DNA from 3 places in the Vibrio sp. nBUS_14 genome. Region 3 is predicted to be linked to each of the others. Evidence: predicted binding sites of a transcription regulator. Region 3 holds the regulator's gene; each other region holds the start of a gene.
What was found. The regulator CRP, encoded in region 3, controls carbon source genes, mostly activating them, when cyclic AMP is high. The targets are predictions, from matches to a motif close to TGTGANNNNNNTCACA.
Positions count from the first base shown of each region.

Region 1: ACMAZD_RS14790 (CTP synthase) is a predicted target of CRP. The motif match lies at 4,342-4,357, and genes of this name have one in related genera.
Region 2: cdd (cytidine deaminase) is a predicted target of CRP. The motif match lies at 5,140-5,155, and genes of this name have one in related genera.

Region 1 is NZ_CP179206.1:3,159,521-3,167,559, forward strand. It holds gene ispD (2-C-methyl-D-erythritol 4-phosphate cytidylyltransferase) at 1-538, opposite strand, end outside; gene ftsB (cell division protein FtsB) at 538-819, opposite strand; gene eno (phosphopyruvate hydratase) at 1,237-2,535, opposite strand; gene ACMAZD_RS14790 (CTP synthase) at 2,617-4,257, opposite strand; gene mazG (nucleoside triphosphate pyrophosphohydrolase) at 4,390-5,205, opposite strand; gene relA (GTP diphosphokinase) at 5,448-7,673, opposite strand; gene rlmD (23S rRNA (uracil(1939)-C(5))-methyltransferase RlmD) at 7,810-8,039, opposite strand, start outside.
Region 2 is NZ_CP179206.1:1,719,224-1,727,262, forward strand. It holds gene ACMAZD_RS08060 (cytochrome C) at 1-367, shown strand, start outside; gene ACMAZD_RS08065 (c-type cytochrome) at 364-801, shown strand; gene ACMAZD_RS08070 (RelA/SpoT domain-containing protein) at 914-1,690, opposite strand; gene ACMAZD_RS08075 (thiopurine S-methyltransferase) at 2,023-2,676, shown strand; gene purT (formate-dependent phosphoribosylglycinamide formyltransferase) at 2,806-3,981, opposite strand; gene cdd (cytidine deaminase) at 4,148-5,035, opposite strand; gene ACMAZD_RS08090 (LrgB family protein) at 5,324-6,001, opposite strand; gene ACMAZD_RS08095 (CidA/LrgA family protein) at 6,004-6,375, opposite strand; gene sbcB (exodeoxyribonuclease I) at 6,400-7,824, opposite strand.
Region 3 is NZ_CP179206.1:3,384,669-3,392,707, forward strand. It holds gene ACMAZD_RS16005 (ABC transporter ATP-binding protein) at 1-351, shown strand, start outside; gene ACMAZD_RS16010 (TIGR02444 family protein) at 348-818, shown strand; gene ACMAZD_RS16015 (hydrolase) at 1,093-2,085, shown strand; gene ACMAZD_RS16020 (YheU family protein) at 2,187-2,399, shown strand; gene ACMAZD_RS16025 (phosphoribulokinase) at 2,477-3,346, shown strand; gene crp (cAMP-activated global transcriptional regulator CRP) at 3,588-4,220, shown strand; gene ACMAZD_RS16035 (DUF1338 domain-containing protein) at 4,425-5,216, opposite strand; gene astD (succinylglutamate-semialdehyde dehydrogenase) at 5,475-6,932, opposite strand; gene astA (arginine N-succinyltransferase) at 6,972-7,991, opposite strand.

The DNA of each region.
Region 1 (8,039 bases), 230 kb from region 3:
TTAAGACTGTCCGTAAAGGCTTAGATCGAAACATCTGAGGGGTAAGCGCATGCCAAAGATCGACGCGATCGACCGTGTGTTCAATTTGTCCCTGAGCCCCACGCTTCATTGTATCGCGAACCGGCGCTGCTAAAATTGCGCCCACATCATGGGTCATGGCCCCAGAGATCAGTTTGTCGATATCGCTCAATTGGATACAAGGCCTAGCGGCATCATGTACCATCACCCAATCACTGAGTTGCTGTCGGGCAATATAATCCAGAGCCGAAAGCACCGAGTCGGCTCTTTCCGTTCCGCCGAAAACTCTGATCACCTGTGGATTAAGGTTAAGCGGTAATTCAGGGTAATAAGGGTCATCGTCGCTGACCGCTACCACGATTTTAGACACCTGAGGGTGAGACAACAGTTTCTCAACAGTGTGCTCTAAAATCGTTTTACCGTGAATTTGAAGATATTGCTTGGGACGGTCTGCCTTCATTCGGCTGCCGACGCCCGCAGCGGGGACCACTGCAATAACGCTTTGAAGTTGGTTCGACATTAATGAGATTCCTCACCAATAATACGATAAAACGTTTCGCCTTCTTTCACCATTCCAAGCTCATGACGTGCGCGCTCTTCTATCGCGTCTAAGCCTTGGCGTAGATCGTCGATTTCCGCAAACATCTCAGCATTACGCAGATGAAGCTTTTCATTTACTTGCTGCTGAACTTGGATTTCGTTGTTCACACCGTAGTAATCAGAAATACCATTTTTACCGAGCCACAGTGTGTGTTGTAGCCAGCCAAACACTATGAGCAGTACTAAAGCAAAAATTCGCATAACACCTTTCGCCGGTTGAAAAAGAAGGAACTAGAATAAGGCACATATATACCATAATGAGCTTATTGGTGCGAGATATGTGGTGTCTGGGAATCAATAAGTCGGGGAATTATTGGACAGAATAGTGAGTGGTAACAATGAAGTTCCCCACTCCTTTCTTCGTTAGTCTAAGGAATGACGAATTTGAGGCAAAAAAATGCCCCGCATAAGCGAGGCATTTAAAATGCTTAGATTAACAATTCCGTTGGTTTAAAACCAAAAAGATTATTGACCTTTAACTTATTTGAGACCGCTTTCGTTGTAAAAAAGAGGAGCTTTAGAATCTAGAGCTTCTTTCCACCATTTTCTACAGGCAAAAAAAACGCCCTACCGAAGTAGAGCGCTTTCAAAAGCTTTAAGCTAATAATTCAGAGTGAATTATTGACCTTTAACTTCTTTAAGACCGTTGAAAGGAGCTTTAGAACCTAGAGCTTCTTCGATACGGATAAGTTGGTTGTACTTAGCAACACGGTCAGAACGGCTCATAGAACCAGTTTTGATTTGACCTGCAGCTGTACCTACCGCTAGATCAGCGATAGTTGCATCTTCAGTTTCGCCAGAACGGTGAGAGATTACTGCTGTGTAGCCAGCGTCTTTAGCCATCTTGATAGCAGCTAGAGTCTCTGTTAGAGAACCGATTTGGTTGAACTTGATAAGGATAGAGTTAGCTACGCCTTTCTCGATACCTTCAGCAAGAATCTTAGTGTTTGTAACGAACAGATCGTCACCAACGATTTGAAGCTTGTCGCCTAGAAGTTCAGTTTGGTGCTTGAAGCCATCCCAATCTGACTCGTCAAGACCGTCTTCGATAGAAACGATTGGGAAGTTGTTAGCTAGTTCAGCTAGGTAGTGGTTGAACTCTTCAGAAGTGAAAGTTTTACCTTCGCCCTTCATGTTATAGATGCCAGCTTCTTTGTCGAAGAACTCAGATGCTGCACAGTCCATAGCAAGAGTAACGTCTTTACCTAGTTCGTAACCAGCAGCTGCAACAGCTTCTGCGATAACTTCTAGAGCTTCAGCGTTAGATTTAAGGTTAGGAGCGAAACCACCTTCATCACCAACAGCAGTGCTGTAGCCTTTAGACTTAAGAACTTTAGCTAGGTTGTGGAATACTTCAGCGCCGATACGCAGACCTTCTTTAAGAGTTTTAGCGCCAACGGGTTGGATCATGAACTCTTGGATGTCAACGTTGTTATCAGCGTGCTCGCCACCGTTGATGATGTTCATCATAGGTAGAGGCATAGAGAACTGACCAGCAGTACCGTTTAGCTCAGCAATGTGCTCGTATAGAGGCATACCTTTCGCAGCAGCAGCAGCTTTTGCGTTAGCTAGAGAAACAGCAAGGATAGCGTTAGCGCCAAACTTAGACTTATTCTCAGTACCGTCTAGATCAAGCATAACTTGGTCAACGTCAGCTTGTGCTTTAGCGTCTTTACCAACTAGAGCGTCTGCGATTGGGCCGCTTACAGCTTCAATTGCTTTAAGAACACCTTTACCTAGGAAACGGGATTTGTCGCCGTCACGTAGCTCAAGAGCTTCGCGAGAACCAGTAGATGCGCCAGATGGAGCAGCAGCCATACCTACGAAACCGCCTTCTAGGTGTACTTCAGCTTCTACAGTTGGGTTACCACGTGAATCGATGATTTCACGACCTAGAACTTTAACGATCTTAGACATTGAATGTTTCCTTCTCGTTGAATATATAAATGTCAAATTTAAAGGTAGCAGCACAACTTACGCAGCTACCTGTATTCCTTTTTACTTTTCTAATTCGCCGCGCTGGAATTCACCAGCTGCTTTAACGAAACCTGCAAACAATGGGTGACCATCGCGAGGTGTTGAAGTGAACTCTGGGTGGAACTGAGCAGCAACGAACCATGGGTGGTTCGGGTTCTCGATAACTTCAACCAGCTTCTTGTCCGCAGATAGCCCCGATACTTTTAGGCCCGCTTTTTCGATTTGTGGACGAAGATTGTTGTTCACTTCGTAACGGTGACGGTGACGTTCATGGATCGTCGCGCTACCGTATAATTCGTAAGCTTTCGTCCCTTTCGCTAGGTGACAAAGCTGTGAACCAAGGCGCATTGTGCCGCCTAGGTCTGATTTCTCAGTACGCTCTTCAACTTTACCTTCGCCGTCAATCCACTCAGTGATTAGGCCAACAACAGGGTATTTAGTTTCTTTGCAGAATTCAGAAGAGTGTGCACCTTCCATTTTCGCAACGTTACGAGCGTACTCAATAAGAGCAACTTGCATACCTAGACAGATACCTAAGTAAGGTACTTTGTTTTCACGAGCGTATTGTGCAGCAAGGATCTTACCTTCAACACCACGATCGCCAAAACCACCAGGAACTAGGATTGCATCTAGATCTTGTAGAATTTCTGTGCCTTTAGATTCAACATCTTGTGAATCTACATATTTAATTGTGACACTTAGGCGATTTTTCAAGCCTGCATGTTTCAACGCTTCATTCACTGATTTGTATGCGTCAGGCAGTTCAATGTACTTACCAACCATACCAATCGTCACTTCACCCGTAGGGTTAGCTTCTTCGTAAATGACTTGTTCCCACTCAGACAGATCAGCTTCTGGTGCATTGATACCGAAACGCGTACATACAAGATCATCAATGCCTTGAGCACGGATTAATTGTGGGATCTTGTAGATTGAATCTACGTCTTTCATAGAGATAACGGCTTTTTCTTGTACATTACAGAAAAGAGCAATTTTCTTACGTTCGTTTGCAGGGATAACACGATCTGAACGACAAACTAGGATGTCAGGCTGGATACCGATAGACAGCAGCTCTTTTACAGAGTGTTGCGTTGGCTTAGTTTTCACTTCGCCCGCAGCTGCTAGGTATGGCACTAGAGTAAGGTGCATGAACATTGCGCGTTCACGGCCGAGTTCTACTGCTAGCTGACGAATCGCTTCCATGAATGGTAAAGATTCGATATCACCTACAGTACCACCAACTTCAACAAGCGCGATATCGTGGCCTTTAGCACCAGAGATTACGCGTTCTTTGATAGAGTTAGTGATGTGAGGGATAACCTGAATTGTTGCACCTAGATAGTCACCACGACGTTCATTGCGTAGAACATCAGCATAAACACGACCTGCTGTGAAGTTGTTACGCTTAGTCATCTTGGTGCGAATGAATCGCTCATAGTGACCAAGGTCAAGGTCTGTTTCAGCGCCATCTTCCGTAACGAACACTTCACCGTGTTGAGTCGGGCTCATAGTGCCTGGATCAACGTTGATGTAAGGGTCAAGCTTCATCATAGTCACTTTAAGACCACGAGCTTCTAAAATAGCCGCAAGAGATGCTGCTGCAATACCTTTACCTAGAGAGGATACAACCCCGCCAGTAACAAAAATGTAATTTGTCGTCATGTTTAACCTGAAATTGGTTGAATGAGGGAAATGGATTACTTCTGGACGGGATGAAAATATACCAGAAGCCCCTTATCGCCACAACGTGAAATCTATCACACTGCAATTTTTTATTTTTTGCTTCAAATCAATTCATGATAAAAGCTTTGATGATCTTTTCTCCGCCACTTTGACTTCATCCCACATGGAATCAAGCTGTTGTAGAGAAAAATCGGTCAACATTTTATCTTGCTGACGAACTTTTTGTTCCACACCTTTAAAGCGGCGTGAAAATTTCAGATTGGCTTTATTGAGAGCCGTTTCTGGATTTTTACCTAAATGTCGCACTAAATTGACGGTAGCAAACAACAAATCACCCAGTTCTTCTTCAACTAAATCTTCGTTTGGCGTTACTTGAAGCGCTTCTTCTAATACCTCATCAACTTCCTCTAAAACCTTATCGGCAACTGGGCCAATAGAGTCCCAATCAAAGCCAAATTTCGCGACTTGCTTTTGAATTTTTGTAGCACGCGAAAGTGCGGGTAGAGAGTTTGGTATTGAGTCTAGAATACTTTCCTGAGTTTTTCCTGCCTGTGCTTTTTCTTTGGCTTTTTCAGCTTCCCAGTTGGCATGAATTTCTTCATCACTGGCAAACTCTTTATCAGAAAAGACATGAGGATGACGGCGCGTCAGCTTCTCATTAATACCATCGACCACATCAGAGAACTCAAACAAACCCAGCTCTTTCGCCAGTTGGCTGTAGAAGATCACCTGAAACAACAGGTCACCCAACTCTTCTTGTAGGTTTGGCCAATCTTTATTGTGGATCGCATCCACCACCTCATACGTCTCTTCGATAGTATGCGGCACAATTGTTTCAAAATTTTGTTTCAAATCCCAAGGACAGCCACCTTCTGGATCACGCAGCTTAGTCATAATCTGTTCAAGTTGTTCAATCGGGTGATTCATCTATTCTTCCTATCCACTGTCTTTGATTGTTAAATTTAAAGCTTCACTAAAACTAAAAAAGGTGAGCAGCCAAAACCACTCACCTTTGTTGATACTGTCTAATTCTCTAAATAATTGAAACTGTGGCTAGGCGACAAGCAAACGAGACTCCTGAGCATAGCTTGTCTATGTGATGAGCCTGGGCCGGCACTCCGGAGTGCGCGCAGGCAACAACACCATCAGCTTCAAGTATGACGAGAATTTTAGCCGAGGCGTTTTACGCTCATAACATCTTTGATCTGCTCGACTCGGCTGGTCACTCGGCTCAGAATCTCAATGTTGGTCACTTCCAAATCGAAATCCATCACCGACAGCTGACGTTTATAATCAATACGGCTCTTCATTGTCGTCACACTGACTTTTTCGTTCAAGAACAGGGATGTTATGTCCTTCAACAAACCGGTACGTTCCAACGCCTCTACACGCAGCGTTAAGATATACGAGCCTACAAAACCATCGCCCCACACGGTATCGATGATACGTTCGGGAGCATGCAGGTTAAGCTCACTCAGCTGTTCGCAATCGCTGCGGTGTACTGAGATACCACGCCCTTGAGTAATGTAACCTTTGATCACATCGCCAGGGATTGGCTGACAACAACGAGCCAAGTGGGTCATTAGGTTATCAACACCTTCAACAACGACCGCATCCTTTTTCGGGCGACTTTGATGCGCGGGCTTATTGTCAGATTCAAGCAACTTCTCTAGCGCTTTCTTATCTTCTTCTTCCGCCGTTGGCTTATTGACCAAAGCATTGATGTGATTAACGACTTGGTTGATACGTAAATCGCCGCTACCAATACCCGCATACAACTCATCTGGAGTGTTGACGTTGAATCGTTTCAGCGCGTATTGCTCTGCATCTTTCAGTGTTGCGCCGACTCTACCTAGCTCGACTTCTAAAATATCTCGTCCAGCTTCGAGGTTTTTCTCACGACTCTGAGCACGGAACCAAGCGTTAATTTTTGCACGAGCTCGACTTGAATGAACAAAACCTGTGGTCGGGTTTAGCCAATCACGTGATGGATTCGGTTCTTTTTGAGTGATGATCTCAACTTGATCCCCCATCGCCAACTTATGAGTAAACGGAACGATTCGACCTGCCACTTTGGCACCGATACAACGGTGTCCAACCATCGAGTGGATGTGGTAAGCAAAATCCAACGGTGTTGCACCCATTGGTAAATCAACCACATCACCGCGTGGTGTAAAGGCATAGACACGGTCATCAAAGACTTGGCTACGGACTTCATCCAGCATTTCGCCAGAATCCGACATCTCTTCTTGCCAGTCGATAAGCTTACGCAACCAGGTGATTTTCTCATCGTAGCCACTGCGTACGCCGCTAGATGCGCCTTCTTTGTATTTCCAGTGCGCAGCAACGCCTAATTCAGAGTCTTCATGCATCTGCTTGGTTCTAATCTGAATTTCAATAGTCTTGCCTTCAGGGCCAAGAACTATGGTATGAATCGACTGATAACCATTTGGCTTAGGATTCGCCACGTAGTCATCAAATTCACTGGGTAGGTGTTTATATTTGGTGTGAACCACACCTAAGCCGGCATAACAGTCTTGCAGCTGGTCTGCGATAATACGCACCGCACGCACGTCAAAAAGCTCATCAAACTCTAAGCCTTTTTTCTGCATTTTACGCCAGATACTGTAGATGTGTTTTGGCCGACCGCTGACTTCAGCATTGATGCTTGAACGGTTCATTTCTGACGTGAGATCGTCGACAAAGTCAGTAATGTATTGTTCGCGCACGATACGGCGCTCAGACAGCTGTTTAGCAATCTGCTTATAGGTATCTGGTTGTTGGTAGCGGAAAGCGTAATCTTCAATTTCCCACTTTAGCTGACCAATACCAAGACGGTTTGCTAGAGGCGCATAGATGTTGGCACACTCTTTTGCTGCCGCACGGCGCACAGCATCAGGAGCCTTTTTCACTTCTATGAGGTTACAAATTCGCTCTGCTAGTTTGATGACTACGCAGCGGAAATCATCCACCATTGCCAATAGCATTCGTCGAACATTATCGACTTGACCCGAGGCTGCACTGCCTTCAAGGGTCACATTTAGCTGGCCCAAAGCCGCCATTTCTTCCACGCCATCAATCAGCTTTACGGTTTCCTTTCCGTAACTTTCTTCAAACGCTTCACGCTCAAAAACACCGCTTGATACGACAGGGAAGAGTTGTGCCGCAACTAAAGTAGCGCGATCCATCGACAAGGTGACCAAGATTTCGATCATCTCGCGACCACGCCAAAGCAAAAGTTCACCTTGCTCGTGATCTTTTAATAGCTCTTCACAGTGACGATAAACTTTGGTCAGTTTATTCGAGGTTTTTGCGTCTTGATTCAGTGACGCAATCCAATTATCTAGCTCAAACTGTTCGCTTGGGTTTAAATGTGCGCTTCGTACCGCAACCATCATGCCTTCCTAGTTATTATGTTTTATACCCAATTCAATATGACTAACTGGTTCCACATTAGTTCGACTCATATTGATATCGGTGCAGGCAGTCCCGCACCTTTGTAATACATTTTTAAGCCTTATTTAAGGACTTCTAAGCCTTAATAAAGAGAGCCATCGATTCGAGATGACTGGTATGAGGGAACATGTCCAACATGCCTAGCTTAGCCAATTGGTAGCCTTGTTTTTCCAAGCTCTCTGAATCTCTAGCTAGAGTAGCAGGATTACACGAAACATAAACCACACGCTTCGCTCTTAACCCTGAAATTTGATCAACGATCCCACTCGCTCCTGCACGTGCTGGATCAAGTAAGATTTTATCAA
Region 2 (8,039 bases), 1.7 Mb from region 3:
ATACAGTCTATTAACCTCGATGCTTGTACATGCCGATGAGATTCCAGAAAATCCGAAAGAGTATTACGGTGTAGACAAGACCTCTGGGTTAATTATGGCTCCAGGTTGGGAAGTGGTGAATGGCCAGTGTAATGCGTGTCACACCAGTTTAATCGTGGCTCAGAACAGCGGTACTAGAGAACAGTGGCGAGAGACGATCCAATGGATGGTCGATACTCAGGGGCTGTGGGACTTGTCTGATACGTGGGATCCAGTGCTCGATTACTTGAGCACTTACTACCAAGACAAAGGCATCGACATGAATAAGTATCGTCGTAAGCCTATTGATAGCGCCTTGTTGCCACCAATGCTAGGAGCGCATAAATGACGATAAATTCAGTGACGTTAGTGTCTATATTTCTGGCGCCAGCGATGGCCGTTATGTTGCTTTCTACATGCTCTGAGGAACATTCCGAACCTGACACCAAGACAGTGTCCAAAATGGAAGTGAAGGTCGAAGAAGCCGAGATTTATACACCAAATTTAGTCGCGGGTGAGAAACACGCTCAGAACCTTTGTAGTCAGTGCCACGGAGATAAGATCATTCCTTTTGTGCAATCTTACCCAAATATAAAGGGACAAAAGGCGAGTTACATCCTTAAGCAATTACGTGATTTCAAAATCGATGAACGCCAAGACTTATACATGCAGTCGGTAGTAAAATCTTTATCAGATAGAGACTTACAAGACGCGGCGGCATTTTACAGCATGTTAAAACCTTTGGATTTATACAACCGCTCTAAAGAGTATTATCACCAATAGTTTGGAACGGGGAGGTTGTGACAGACAAGTGAACGGTTTGCTTATCAAACAAGAACTAAAAAGGGATGCGAGTGCAGCCCTTTTGGTGTCTGTTGGTATTACACGGTTCGCGTTATGCCGCTTTAATGTGAGTTGTAATATATGGTTGCCATGCTTGTTGGTAAAGCTCTAGAGATTGACGTCTTAGGCTATTGATTTGCGCCGCTTCGATGTCGTTAATTGGACGTTTTTCTGCAATAGCGTGACGCTCAATGCCTTGGATGATTTCGTAAAGCTCATGCTCAGGGCCACTTTTCACATCAGCGATGGCTCTCAAGTGAAGCTGAACTTCGGCAATAACATTAGTTTTAGGTAAACGAACCAAAAGGTTCAAATCACGGTAGCCAGAATCCGCCGGTGATTTGAATTTGTTTTTCACTTTTACCACATCCGCTTCGCGGATTAGAGCTTCGTATACTTCGACCAAGCTTTCTACATCGTTAGCGATGATGGTTGCACGGGCTAAGTCGGTAATTCTTGATACATCGCCATCTAACTCAAGATCAATTTTCTCTTCTGCTCGTGCTTGAGATTTAACGCCAGCAAAGAGTGCGTCTGAGTTAGTCAGTAGGGCAGTACTTTTACAAATGGTTTCTAGTTCAGCCTGTGCTTGGTGAGCTTTGCTGTACAGAATATCGAAGTCGGTATAAGGCTGAGTCGGACGTGAGTCGAATGCTTTGATGCCGTATAAGCCGCTAAGGCTGTGGCGGAATACGTTTGATGAATCTTGGTTTTGCGCAGGAGTGCGCGATTGATCAGTTGAACTCGTTGAAACAGGTGCTGCTGCGAATGCAGGCGCTCGGCTCAATACTAGAAGCATTAGGGCCGTCGTACGGAGAAATACACTCATTCAAACTCCAAAATACAAGGTTACAAAAACGGGTAATCAAAAGGGGTAACCAGTAACGCATAAGAGTAAAAACAGCTTAACTACACTAACCAATCTCACTATCTATTAGATGGGGCTAGTTAAGACCGAAACCAACTCTAACGTTTAATATTGCTTTAAAATGTGAAGATATAGACAAATCATTTAAGCGTTTGTTCCCAAATTTTGAGAACTTTGAACCTCGGCAATCTTCTTTGCTAACTCGCGTCGTTTTTAAGTTTGAATCAAGCGAAGGTTGCTCTTACTTCTCTATACTGTACCCTTGCATTATGACTATTTAACATGAACGAAAGATGAATAATCCTGAATTTTGGCACAATAAATGGGCAGCCAACCAAATTGGTTTCCACCTTGAAGATGTAAATCCGCTTCTTATCGAATTTTGGCAAAAGACTCACCCTGGTTACGACAAGAGTGTCTTCGTGCCTCTTTGTGGTAAGAGTGAAGATTTGATTTGGTTAGCGACCAAGCATGAAGAGGTTCAAGGTGTCGAATTAAGCCAGATCGCGGTTCGCGCATTTTTCGCTGAGCACTTATACACACCGACAGTGACTCAAATCAGTAGTCAACATGAGCTCTACCAATTCGATGAATTGAGTGTTTACACCGGTGACTACTTCACTGCGCCCATTCAGCCAGTCGACATTATTTATGATCGAGCTTCTTTGGTGGCTTTGCCTGCTGATATGCGCGTGCAATATGTGGAACGTTTGAAGCAACTGTTAAAGCCAGGCGGCAAGATCTTGTTGGTTACATTGGATTACGACCAAAGCGAAATGGCAGGACCTCCGTTTAGCGTACCTAAGCTAGAGATCGATCAGTTATTTGCAGGTTATAAGATTACTCTGTTGAATCAAGATATTGCAGATGATGAACACCCTAAGATTGCGAAGAAAGGTTTGTCTCGATTCAGTGAAGAAGTGTATTTGATTGAGTCTGACGCTTAAGCTGAGTTTGCTTTTAAGCCAATAGCTAACAGCTAGCGCAACAGCTAAAAGGAACAAAAGACGGGCTCGATAGCCGTCTTTTTTATTATTCAGATTTGAAGTCGTGATTGTTCAGAATTGAATAGCTGGTTAGTAAATCACTTTTACTTTTGCCGCGCTTTCAATGGCATCTTCGATCGCTGTCTCTGTGCTGTTGCGACGAGTTAACGCCACACCAAGACGACGGCGACCATCAATGTCAGGCTTACCAAACAGACGGACTTGCGTTTGTGGTGCGTCTAGCGCTTCTACAAGGCCTTCAAAACGGATATTCGTTGATGTGCCTTGGCCTAAGATAACCGCTGATGCACATGGACCATATTGAATAATCGACTTAATTGGCGAACCCGTAAATGCGCGAACATGTAGTGCGAATTCCGATGAGTCTTGAGAAATCAAAGTTACCAAACCAGTATCGTGTGGGCGAGGGGAGACTTCATTGAAGACGACGTGGTCGCCTTTAACGAACAGTTCAACACCGAAGATACCGTGGCCGCCTAGTGCGTTAACTACTTGCTCTGCCGTGTATTGCGCTGCTTTCAGAGCGTTGTCTGACATCACTTGTGGTTGCCATGACTCACGGTAGTCACCGTCTTCTTGGCGGTGGCCAATTGGTGCACAGAAGTGAACACCGTCGACTGCACGAACGGTAAGCAGTGTGATTTCGTAATCAAAATCGATGAAGCCTTCAACGATTACGCGACCCGCGCCAGTACGACCGCCTTCTTGTGCGTAACCCCAAGATTTTTGGATATCACCTTCTGTTTTGATAACGCTTTGGCCTTTGCCTGAAGAACTCATGACTGGTTTCACAACGCAAGGCATACCCACGAATTCAATAGCGGCTGAGAAATCTTCGAAGGTGTCTGCAAAGCGGTAAGGAGACGTGCTCAGTTTCAACTCTTCTGCGGCTAGACGACGAATGCCTTCGCGGTTCATCGTTAGCTTGGTTGCATTCGCAGTTGGAACGACATTCAACCCTTTTGCTTCTAGCTCTACTAATTTGCTGGTGGCAATCGCTTCGATTTCCGGTACCACATAATCTGGTTTTTCTAGTTCAATAATGGCTTCTAAAGCGTCAACGTCTAGCATATCCAATACGTGACTGCGATGTGCGACTTGCATAGCTGGCGCGTTTGCATAACGGTCACAAGCAATAACTTCTAAACCTAAACGTTGGCACTCGATAGCCACTTCTTTGGCGAGTTCACCTGAACCTAATAGAAGTACACGAGTAGCATTTTCAAGAGTAGCGGTACCAAACATAGAAATTCCTTCCGATCTTTTGAACGAGTGATTGAAAACGGGGCGATCATACTTGTTTAAATGACAAAAGCAAACGTTTGCTTAGGTTGCTGCGTTAATTACAAGCATAAAAAAGCAGCACCGTTAAATAGGGCTGCTTATTTGAGTTTTTGTTAATTAAATGTACTTAGATTGCTAAGTAAGTCACTGGAATATCGGGATTAATCGCTTCTAATGTAGATTGCGTATCCGCTAGGTGACTAATGCTACCATCGGCCATTTCAACCAAAGCTGCGTTTTCAATTTGTTTAAAATTGAAGCCAGCCAATTTCAGCTGAATTAAAGCCACTTGTAGAGGTGGTAGGCTCGGGTTGAACGCTGCGTTTTCGGCGTAAGCACCCGTAAAGATTTCGCCAGTTGTCAGTTGTAGTGAAACGCCACTTAGGTTTTTAGTGTAAGGAGCGTGGCTGCGGTTCAATGCAGCTAAAGCGTCTATAACAACAGGGCTCGTTTCATCTGTTGTGTACTGGTGGTTCAGCTTTGTCATCAAGCCAGTTGTCACACCTAAATCAGCAGGGCCGAAAGAATCTGGCAGGTATTCCTGCAGTGACATTTCATCACGCTGTGGAAGTTGAACCTTCAGTTCTTTTGCCGTCGTCAATTCGTTCATAAATTGGCGACAGTGACCGCAAGGGCTGAAGTTGATAGTGATGTCAGAAAGGCCTTCTTCACCCTTCATCCAAGCGTGGCTGATGGCTGATTGTTCAGCATGAACTGTTTGACCAAGTTGAGCACCTGCGATCTCCAAGTTTGCACCGAAGTATAAGCGACCAGATAGGCCACGCACGATGGCACCAACATAGAATTCAGAAAGAGGCGCATAGGAGTATGCTGCTGCGATTGGCAGTAAAGCTAGGCGAACTTCTTTATCAGAAAGACCGCTCGCATCCAGCAAGCTTTGCAACTGCTCTTTAGAGATAGTGGCGTCAAAGTTGTCTGCTAATACGATGTCACTCAAAAGCGCTTTCATTGATGTTGGAGCACTTTCCAGCGCCAGGGTAATACGACTGTTCATGTTGAATCCTTAATTGACCTTAGGCTTTAATTCTATGCAATGCTCAGGATTTTTCTGTGATTATGATCACTATTGAGTTGTTGTTGTTACATTGGTTTGCATAATTAGAGTGAGGTCACAGATGAAATCGATTGCAATGACAAAAATCATCGTTGATATCGCAAATCAAAGGTTAGTTGGGACCGTTATCGCTGAATAATGGCGACGAAAAAGCCCAAACAGACGCTGAAATAACAGGTGATGTTTGGGCTTACATGATCTTATAAAAATAATGTCAGAGTTGATTGGTTAAGAGTAGAGCCAAATCACCACTGAAAATACGCTAGGTGCAATAATTGAAGTGATAACCCCACAAAGAACCAACGCCAACGAACTGAATGCCGCATCTTCTTGGTTCTTTTCAGCACACGTAGCGGTACCTAAAGCGTGAGATACCGTGCCCATGGTTAAACCTCTTGCGATTGGGCTTTTAATTCCAATCAGGTTATAGATAGGGTAAGCAAAGATGGCTCCGAACAGACCAACGATTAACACCAGAATCGCTGCAATCGCTGCTTCACCGCCAAGGTGGCTCGATACTTCCATTGCAATCGGTGTGGTGACCGATTTACCTAGCAGGCTAGCAATAAGGCTCAGGTCTGCTTTAAAGGCGACAGCAATCAATGCTGTCGTGGTCATCGACATTACACTGCCCAGCGTGCAAGCAAAGGTAATGATGCGCCAATTAGCTCGAATTTGAGGTAACTGCTCATACAAAGGGTAAGCAAGTGCCACAACCGCAGGCTGAAGCATGTAAGTAATCCAAGTGTTGTCTGCGTAATAGATCTCGAAAGGGACCTTGAAGAACAACAGGATAGGAATAATGATACTAATGCTGATCAGTAACGGATTACACAATGGTGAGTTCACTTTCTGGCTGACCCAACGAGCAAACAAAAACACCACGATAGTGAGTAGAATCCACATGATTATTTACCTCTCGAAAGCAAGCGGTCTAAGAACCATGATAGAGATACCAATACGATCAGCGTTCCACCGACCGCACTCGCCATTATTGGCAGTGCGTTGGCGATAAGCATATCGAAGTGATCCATTAGCCCAACACTGATTGGGACGAACAATAAGATCATCAAACGAATAATCAAACTGGCACCGGGCTGCACCCAGTGCGAAGGAACGATACCAATCACCATGGCAGTAAACAGAATCAACATGCCAAAAATACTGCCTGGGATTGAGGTCTCTAGATATTGTTGTAACGCGTTGCCTGCAGTGAGAGCACCTATGATTAAGGTGAAGGAGATTAAGCAGTAAACGAGTTTGATCAATCTTTCTTTCAAAGTGTCGCGTCTCTTGATTATGAATTAACTAGCTAACTTTTCTACGTACTGATAAACCGCTTTTAAGATAGCCATTTTCTTCTCGTCGCTTTCGTGTTCATGCGCGAGGTTTTCGAGGTTCAACATATAATCCTCTAAACGACTCTCGTAATACTCACGGCAGTGGTTAGCCCATTTGAGTTGTTCAGCTTCGTCTAGCGTCCATGGGAAATGGCGAGCACGGTAACGGAACAACAAAGGCTTAATACGTTCGTCACCAAAAGTGATGTCCAGTGCTGCCAAGTTATTCGGGTCAGTTTCACGAATGATGTTCATAGCGGTTTTGTCTGCTGGTGAGAAGAAACCGTCGTAAAGATGTGTGTCTACGTTGGCGCTTTTCTCGTACTCACGCTCTTGTGAATACAAACCGATCAGCTTTTCGCGGATCTCTGGATGTTCACGCAATAGGGCTAGGTTTTTCAAGCATTGTTGACGGTCGATACCGATCGTTTCTGCGTTTTCAGCGGTGAGCGTTTTTGCTGGCGCAAGAATAGGACACTTGTTGAGCTGTACCAGTTTGATTGGTACGGGTAGTTCGTCTTCAGCAAGCTCACTGCGCTTGGTATAAAGCCTTTCTCTTAGTTCATCCGCATCCATTTCCAGTAACGGACTTGGATCTTTCGCTAGGTCGACCACAATAACCGCATTTTGGTTGGTTGGGTGCCATGCCATCGGCACTACCCAGCTTGTGTAATTACAATCACGACCAAACATGCCAGAAACGTGCATTAAAGGCGTCATGTTTACGATGTCGACTAAATCGTTCAACTTGCGCTTATGACGCATGTTGTAGAGGTAATCAAACATCTTAGGCTGTGCGGCCTTTAACTTCTTAGCCAGTTCGATAGTCGCAATAACATCTGCCATAGCATCGTGCGCGTTTTCGTGTTCGATGCCGTTTGCCACCGATAGATGTTCCAGTTTGAAATTTGGAAAACCTTCATCGTTTGTTGGCCAGTTAATACCGTTAGGGCGCAGTGCATGGACGGCACGCATCACATCGAGTAAATCCCAACGTGAATTGCCGTTCTGCCAGCTCCAAGCATATGGGTCAATAAAGTTGCGATAACAGGTGTATCGTGTTATTTCATCATCGAATCGAATGCTGTTGTATCCAAGGCTCGTCGTATTTGGCTTAGCAAGCTCAGCATGAATTTTAGCGATAAACTCAGGCTCAGGTAAGCCTTGAGACATAGCTTTCTGAGGCGTAATTCGAGTGATTAATGCGGCTTCAGGTCCAGGAAGATAATCAGCAGGAGGCTGACAGTAGATAACTAAAGGCTCTCCGATAATGTTGAAATCTTGGTCGGTACGAACACCGGCGAACTGACTCGGGCGATCTTTCGCTGGGCTAACGCCCCATGTTTCGTAATCGAAAAAGAAGTAGGTCGACTGATTATCTGAACTCATTGAATTTCCTGAACAGCAAGCGGGAGCCGTTTACTGTGGCTGAAGGTTAGTTTTGTTCAGTATCTGATAGTATGCGGTACGCGTGCAACCCAGATCACAAATAAATTGCCGTAAAACGGTGGTTTACTATTCAATCGAGCCGATAGGTGTGCGTTAAAATCCAATTGTGACTATTTCTTAGAACCCTTCTGTCTGTTTTCTTCTTTCTATCCCGG
Region 3 (8,039 bases):
GTTGAGCGCAAAGAAGCGCAAGCATTGGTACCAGCGAAAGACGGCACCAACAGTGCAGCTGCGAAAAAAGAGCAGAAACGCAAAGAGGCCGAGTTCAGAAAACTAACTGCACCACTTCGTAAAAAGCTAACTCAATTTGAAAAGCAAATGGATAAGCTGACGCAGGCTCTTGAAGAAGCCGAGCAAGAATTATCCGACACTTCACTGTATGAAGCTGAAAATAAGGCTAAACTGAACAAAGTGCTCGCTCTACAAGCGAGCAGTAAGTCACAGCTAGAAGAAGTTGAAATAGATTGGATGTCCACTCAAGAAGAGCTTGAGCAGATGGAACAGGATATGGATAGCTTATGAGCCCAGAGCACGCCCCAATATCACTAACACTGGAACGACTATGGCAATTTAGCCTTCAGTATTACAGTGTGCGCGGTGTAAAGGATGCGTGCCTAGCTTTGCAAAACCAGTTCCACGGCAACGTCAATCTACTGCTGCTTCTCAAATGGCTTGATGAGCAACAATTGTCTTTTTCCGAAGAAGAGTGGCACAAGGTACAACAGTGCTTAAGCCGCTCTGAAACCCTGCTTCATAGCTATCGAGAGCTGCGTAAGCACCTCAAACCTCAAGTCGTCGATTCCCTCTACCGTGAAGCTCTCCAATTTGAACTTCAGTTAGAGAAGCAACAGCAATCTGATCTCGTCGACTGCATTAACTCTCTTCAGCTTACGGCTAACCAGCAATCACCACTCGCTTTTCAATACTGTCGTTTATTGGGGGCTGAAAACCTCTACGACGCTTTTTCTGAACCAGCACCTCAACCCTAACGCGTTTACTTTCTCTTATCTTCAATCAAGATCCAAGCTTACCTTGGTAGTATCGCTCTTCATTTTCACACGGGATTGGCGCGCATGATTGGCAATATGTTTGAAGCTCAATCTCGAAAATATTCAACTAGTTACCTACGCCCTGTTTTTGTAACCCGTATCAGTGAAACCCTTGCACTTATACCGAGAATCAACCAAGCTCAAATAAAAACGTGGGCGTTTCGCCAAAAGCTCAATACTTTACAAAGCCCATAAAAGAAGCATGGACTGTTTTATGACAATATTTACCGCAGCCGCTGGTTTATCGAATCCGCACTTACAAACCTTAGTGCCACGGTTTATTAGAAAGCAGGCATTGTTTGACCCTCAATGGCAAACCTTAGAAACACCCGACGGTGACTTTCTCGATCTTGCTTGGAGCGAAACGCTAGAGGGTGACACCCCAAGTAATGAGGTTCGAAGTAACAAGCCGATATTCGTTCTATTCCATGGCTTAGAGGGAAGCTTTGAAAGCCCTTATGCCAACGGACTGATGAATGCCTTTGCTAAAGATGGCTGGCTATCAGTGATGATGCACTTCAGAGGCTGCAGCGGAAAGCCCAATCGCTTGGCTCGCGCTTACCATTCAGGTGAAGTCGAAGATGCGCGCTTTTTCCTAAGACATCTACACGCCCAGTTCCCCAATAACCCTAAGGTAGCGGTTGGTATCTCTTTGGGCGGTAACATGCTGGCGAACTATTTGGCTGAGTACGCGGACGACCCATTGCTGTCGGCGGCGACGATTGTCTCTGCACCTTTTGATCTGGCTTGTTGCTCTAGTCGTATTGAGCGAGGTTTCTCTAAGCTCTATAAAAAGTACCTGCTCAACTCTCTCAAATCTAATGCCTTGAAAAAGATTAAGCTGCTGCAAGAAAAGCTCGGTATCACCGCCGAAACCATTAAGAAGATAGACAAGCTGTATGAGTTTGATGAACGGATTACTGCGCCTCTGCACGGGTTCAAGAATGCTCAGGACTACTATGCCCAATGTTCTGCATTGCCTAAATTGAATCGGATTAAACTGCCCACACAGATCATTCATGCGAAAGACGATCCTTTCATGACCGATGATGTAATTCCAAAATTCGTTCTACCGGACAATATCGATTATCGTCTGTTTCAAAAAGGCGGCCATGTGGGGTTCATTACTGGTAGCACGCTCAAACCAAGGTTTTGGTTAGAAGAAGCATTACCCGCCTACTATGAAAGTATTCAAGATTCGGCATAATGGCGAAGCCTTTGTTAAGGGCTGAGTGGTAGACACACTGATCAACACATCAATAAACCTATTAATGAACATATCCATGAACATAAAAGAGAGAAGTATTTATGATCATCCCATGGCAAGACATCGCACCAGAAACGCTGGAAAACCTCATTAAAGAATTCGTGCTGCGTGAAGGCACAGACTACGGTGACGTAGAGGTTTCACTGCAAAACAAGATTGACCAAGTGAAACATCAATTAGCCTCAAAGGAAGTCAGCATCGTGTTTTCTGAGCTCCATGAAACCGTTGATATTCAAGTCACAAAATGCTTCTAAGCTGCGCTCATACAGGAGCCGTGTTATAGTGGTAAACGATTGCTAACAAGTAAGTTACTCAAAAGACAAGGGTTGTCATGTCCGCTAAACATCCAATTATTGCAGTGACGGGTTCATCTGGAGCCGGCACCACCACTACCTCAGAAGCCTTCCGTAAAATGTTCAATATGATGGACGTGAAGGCAGCTTGGGTTGAAGGGGATAGTTTCCATCGCTTCACTCGACCAGAGATGGATGTCGAGATCCGTAAGGCACGCGAACAAGGTAAGCACATCAGCTACTTTGGTCCACAAGCTAACGATTTTGGCGCATTAGAAGAGTTCTTCCGTCAATACGGTAATGAAGGCACGGGCAAAGTCCGCAGTTATCTACATACCTTCGATGAAGCCGTTCCTTACAACCAAATGCCTGGCACCTTTACGCCATGGCAAGAGATCCCTGAAAACTCGGATGTGATGTTCTATGAAGGCCTTCATGGTGGTGTAGTCGATGGAGACATTAACGTCTCGCAATACGTCGACCTGTTGATCGGCATGGTACCTATCGTAAACTTGGAGTGGATCCAGAAATTCGTTCGTGACACACGCGATCGTGGGCACTCTCGCGAAGCGGTGATGGACTCGATTGTTCGCTCAATGGATGATTACCTTAACTACATTACCCCGCAGTTTTCGCGCACTCATATCAACTTTCAGCGTGTTCCAACCGTAGATACATCGAATCCACTGAACGCCAAAGGGATTCCAAGTTTAGACGAAAGCTTCGTGGTTATACGTTTGCGCGGTATCAAAAACGTCGATTTCCCTTATCTTTTGGCTATGATTGATGGCTCATTTATGTCACGTCATAACACGCTTGTAGTGCCAGGAGGCAAAATGAGTTTTGCTATGGAGCTCATTGTAAGGCCAATCTTGCAACAACTCATCGAAACCGGAAAAATAGGTTAACAAAACGACATTCTGGTTGATTACTTTTCATACCGTGATCATGTGCACAATTTTGCGTAAAAAATCGTAGCTTGGCCACGATTAAAATCAAGAAATAGTACCTGAAAAAGGATACTATTCTTAAACGAGACACAAGATAGCTTGCAGCACTCAACGAGTGCTCTTATCCTAACTGAGTCAATTCAGGCTTAGCTAAAATACGGAAAGCGGCAAGCATACCCTGCAGAGGAAGTGAGATATTATGGTTCTAGGTAAACCTCAAACCGATCCAACATTAGAGTGGTTCCTTTCACACTGTCATATTCATAAGTACCCTTCAAAAAGTACTTTGATTCATGCTGGTGAAAAGGCAGAAACCTTGTACTACATCGTTAAAGGTTCTGTGGCTGTTCTTATTAAAGACGAAGAAGGTAAGGAAATGATTCTTTCTTACCTAAACCAAGGCGACTTCATCGGTGAACTTGGACTTTTCGAAGAAGACCAAGAGCGTACTGCATGGGTTCGTGCAAAATCTCCTTGTGAAGTAGCTGAAATTTCGTTCAAGAAATTCCGTCAACTTATTCAAGTGAACCCAGATATCCTAATGCGCCTTTCAGCGCAAATGGCAAACCGTCTACAAGTAACTAGCCAAAAAGTTGGTGACTTAGCGTTCCTTGACGTAACAGGTCGTATCGCTCAAACGCTACTTAACCTAGCGAAACAGCCAGATGCAATGACTCACCCTGACGGCATGCAAATCAAGATCACTCGTCAAGAGATTGGCCAGATCGTTGGTTGTTCTCGTGAGACAGTAGGACGTATCTTGAAAATGCTTGAAGAGCAGAACCTAATTTCTGCACACGGTAAGACTATCGTGGTATACGGCACTCGTTAATCTCGATTAGCTGAGCCAAAAATTTGAAAGCCACCAAATGCAAATTTGGTGGCTTTTTTGTTTTCCAAGGTCTAGAGAGCAGATACAAGATACAAGATACAAGATACAAGATACGAATGGGACAGTTACTGCTTCCAAGCGCAAACACTTTCGAAGCGAAGCGTAACCGTATCTCTAGGGCAAAGCACATGCTCGTATCTTTCTTTAACCGTTGGTGCTTTCGAAGATCTTATCCGCTGATGCTGCAACGAATCCTGTATAAAGCTCACCATTGGCCATCGCATAACGCTTAGCGAACTCATAGAAACCACCGGGAATCATCTCATTGCCTTCAACAAATGAAACTGGGACTTTGTCTGCCATTGTTGATGATTGCTCTAATAAGACCTCTGGAGAGCCTTTAACCTCACCACCAGACGCATTGACCGTGAAGCCTGACTCGCTCAGGTAATCATTCACTGACTGCACTTCATCAAAAGCGTCGAGTTGATTAACACTCACCGTAAAGTGGTTTGCACCGTAACCATGAGCTGCGAGCCAAGAAGCGTATTCACTCTCTTTTGCTAGCACTTGGAAATCTGCGAAATTCAAATCCCAAAGACGACCACCAAACAAGAATTCATGGCCTTGAAGCTTACTTGCGTCAACTTGCTCAACCAACTTAGCAACAATCTGTTGCAGATCACTTGAACACTCTTCTACTTTCAACTCACTAATGAACACTTTTGGTTGGTTTGGATCTGGGTGCTCGTAGTGCTTAGCCACTAGCTTCTTGCTCTCAAATAAGTAATCGCCACACGCCTTGTAACCTAACTCAAAGAAAGGTTTAGCCAATGTTTCAATACCTAGCGGTGCAACATTGAAAGTACGCAGTGCAATGTGATCATTAATCAGAGCTTCGTCTTCTTTCAGCAAGTGATGCACTTTCTCAGCCGATGGACACAGCCTGTGAATATAATCGTCCCATAGTGATTTAAAGAGTAGATCGGGCGTCATGGTGACTCCTTGTTAGAGGTTCTAGCAAGCTAGTAATTTGGATTAGAAAGGAAGAGGCTGGACATAGAGTCAGCAGCCATCAGCCTGTGACATACTTGTTCTATTATTATCTACCGCCCAATCGAGGTGTCGGACGTGGGTGAAAAGAGGAAGCGATAACACCGCTTCCTTATTACACAATTAACCAATGAATCTGTTATTCATGAACCTAGAGCTCATAAGCTTGTGATTCATCAAGTTATAGCTTAAAAGCCAAAACTACAGCTCAATACCAGGGCTAAACGTAGCTGGCAGTTGAGTTTCACCACCTTCCATTGACGCCATTGGGTAAGCACAGTAGTCCGCCGCGTAGTAAGCACTTGGGCGTAGGTTGCCTGAAGCACCCGGGCCGCCAAATGGTGCATCACCACTTGCGCCTGTTAGCTGGCGATTACGATTAACAATACCCGCACGGATATGATCAACGAAGTATTCCCACTCTGAATCGTCTGTTGATACTAAACCGGCAGACAAACCAAAGCGCGTGTCATTAGCCAATTCAACCGCTTGCTCTAGCGATTGATAACGAACCACTTGCAGCAATGGGCCGAAGTACTCTTCATCTGGCAACTCAGCAATGTTGGTTGCATCGATAATACCCGGAGAAACAAACGCCGCTTCGCCCGCTTTTGCTTCGACTAGGCTTACACCACCTAGTGATTGCAGATTAGCTTGCGCGTCCAGAATGAACTTAGCTGCCGCTTCAGAGATTTGTGGGCCCATGAAGGGTGCGGGCTCAGCGAATGGCTGCTCAACACGAATCTTCAAGGTAGCCGCAACGAGCTTATCGAGCAATTGATCGCCCTTCTCGCCAACAGGAACATACAAACGACGAGCACATGTACAACGTTGACCCGCACTGATGAAAGCCGATTGAATGATGGTATAAACCGTCGCGTCAGCATCACCAAACTGGTCACTGATCACCATCGGGTTGTTGCCACCCATCTCTAGCGCCAGCATCTTGCCCGGTTGACCTGCGAATTGACGGTGAAGGATATGACCGGTATTAGCACTACCCGTGAATAGCACGCCATCAAGACCTTTAGCATCGGCTAGTGCAATACCTGTCTCTTTCGCGCCTTGCACTAGATTGATCACACCAGCAGGAAGGCCAGCTTCTTGCCATAGCTTCATCGCAAACTCACCCGTCCAAGGTGTCTGCTCTGACGGCTTAAATACCACGGTATTACCCGATAATAGAGCTGGAACAATATGACCGTTTGGTAGGTGACCAGGGAAGTTATAAGGGCCAAATACCGCCATTACACCTAATGGACGATGGCGCAATACGATTTGGTTACCTGCCGCTTCACGCGAAGCTTCGCCCGTACGTTCGTGGTAAGCACGAATAGAGATAGCGATCTTACCCGCCATTGCGCCCGCTTCAGTGCGAGTTTCCCAAATCGGTTTACCCGTCTCTTTTGCAATAATCTGTGCAATCTCTTCGCTGTTCTCTTTTACCTTCTCAGCAAAGTTCAACACGACCGCTTCACGCTCAGCAAAGCTCAGTTTTTTCCAAACTAAGAACGCGTCACGAGCCGCTGTTACTGCAGATTCAACCTGCGCTGGTGTTGCACTATCGCCTTGCCACACGACTTCATTATTGTATGGACTTACTGATGTCATGGCATCGCCTTGACCTGCCACCCACTGTCCTGCTATCCACTGAGTCATACTTCTATCCTTAAAATCTTCGACAGATAATCGCCGCTCTTATTGAGCCAACATGCGAACGAATTCGCCTTCTTTTACTTCAAGAGCGCTTGCTACTTCAGATGATAAAATCACTGTGTCGCTTGCTTGGTCATACGCGCCTTTCGCGGCTACTGCGCGGAAGTTCTCAAACGAGGTATTACCAATTAGGAAGTCTTTAGAGCTGGAGTGCTCTGCAATTTTCACCTGAGCTCGAATCGCATGACGCACTGATTCAATGTTTCTTAAATCACACTCAACCGTTGGGCCTGCATCAAAGATGTCGACATAACCGCGGTTAGTGAAACCTTCACGTTCCAACAACTTAAGTGCTGGGCGTGTATTATCATGTACCTCTCCAATCACCGCCTGAGCCTCTTTGCTCAGTAGGTTCACGTAGATAGGCAGCTTCGGCATTAGGTCAGCAATAAAGCCTTTCTTACCGATACCGGTTAGGTAATCTGCAAGCGTGAAATCAATTGAGAAGAAGTGCTCTTGCAGCCATTGCCAGAAAGGTGAGTTACCTTCCGCATCCGATACACCACGCATCTCAGCAAAAATCGTTTTCGAGAAACGCTCTGGGTGCTCAGACATGATCAGGAAGCGACACTTCGACATCAAACGACCATTCAATCCACCACGGAAAGCTGGGCGCAAGAACAGTGTGCAGATCTCACTGCATCCTGTGTAGTTATTACCGAAAGTCAGTAACTTCACGACGTTATTCACGCCAAGCTTTTGCGATGAGTGAACCACTTTGCTGATGTGGTAAGAGTAAAACGGAACATCCCAGCCAATTGAGGCTTCGATGCCTGTCGTGCCAGCGACTTCTTCCGTTTCAGTGTCGAAGCCAACCATTAGGTAGCCTTCATCACCAGGTTCAGTCACGTCTTGCTTAGCAAAGCTGTATTCAGAATGAGTAATTCGGTTGGTTAACAGTTCTTCGTTAACCGGAAGAGATGTGAATCCGTGACCAGATTCAACCGCGCAAGTATGCAGCGCATCGTAATCAGATAATTTTATTGGGCGAACAACTAGCATCAATATTCCCTCCAGATGCAAAACAGGCCCAAAACCAGAAGCTTGGGC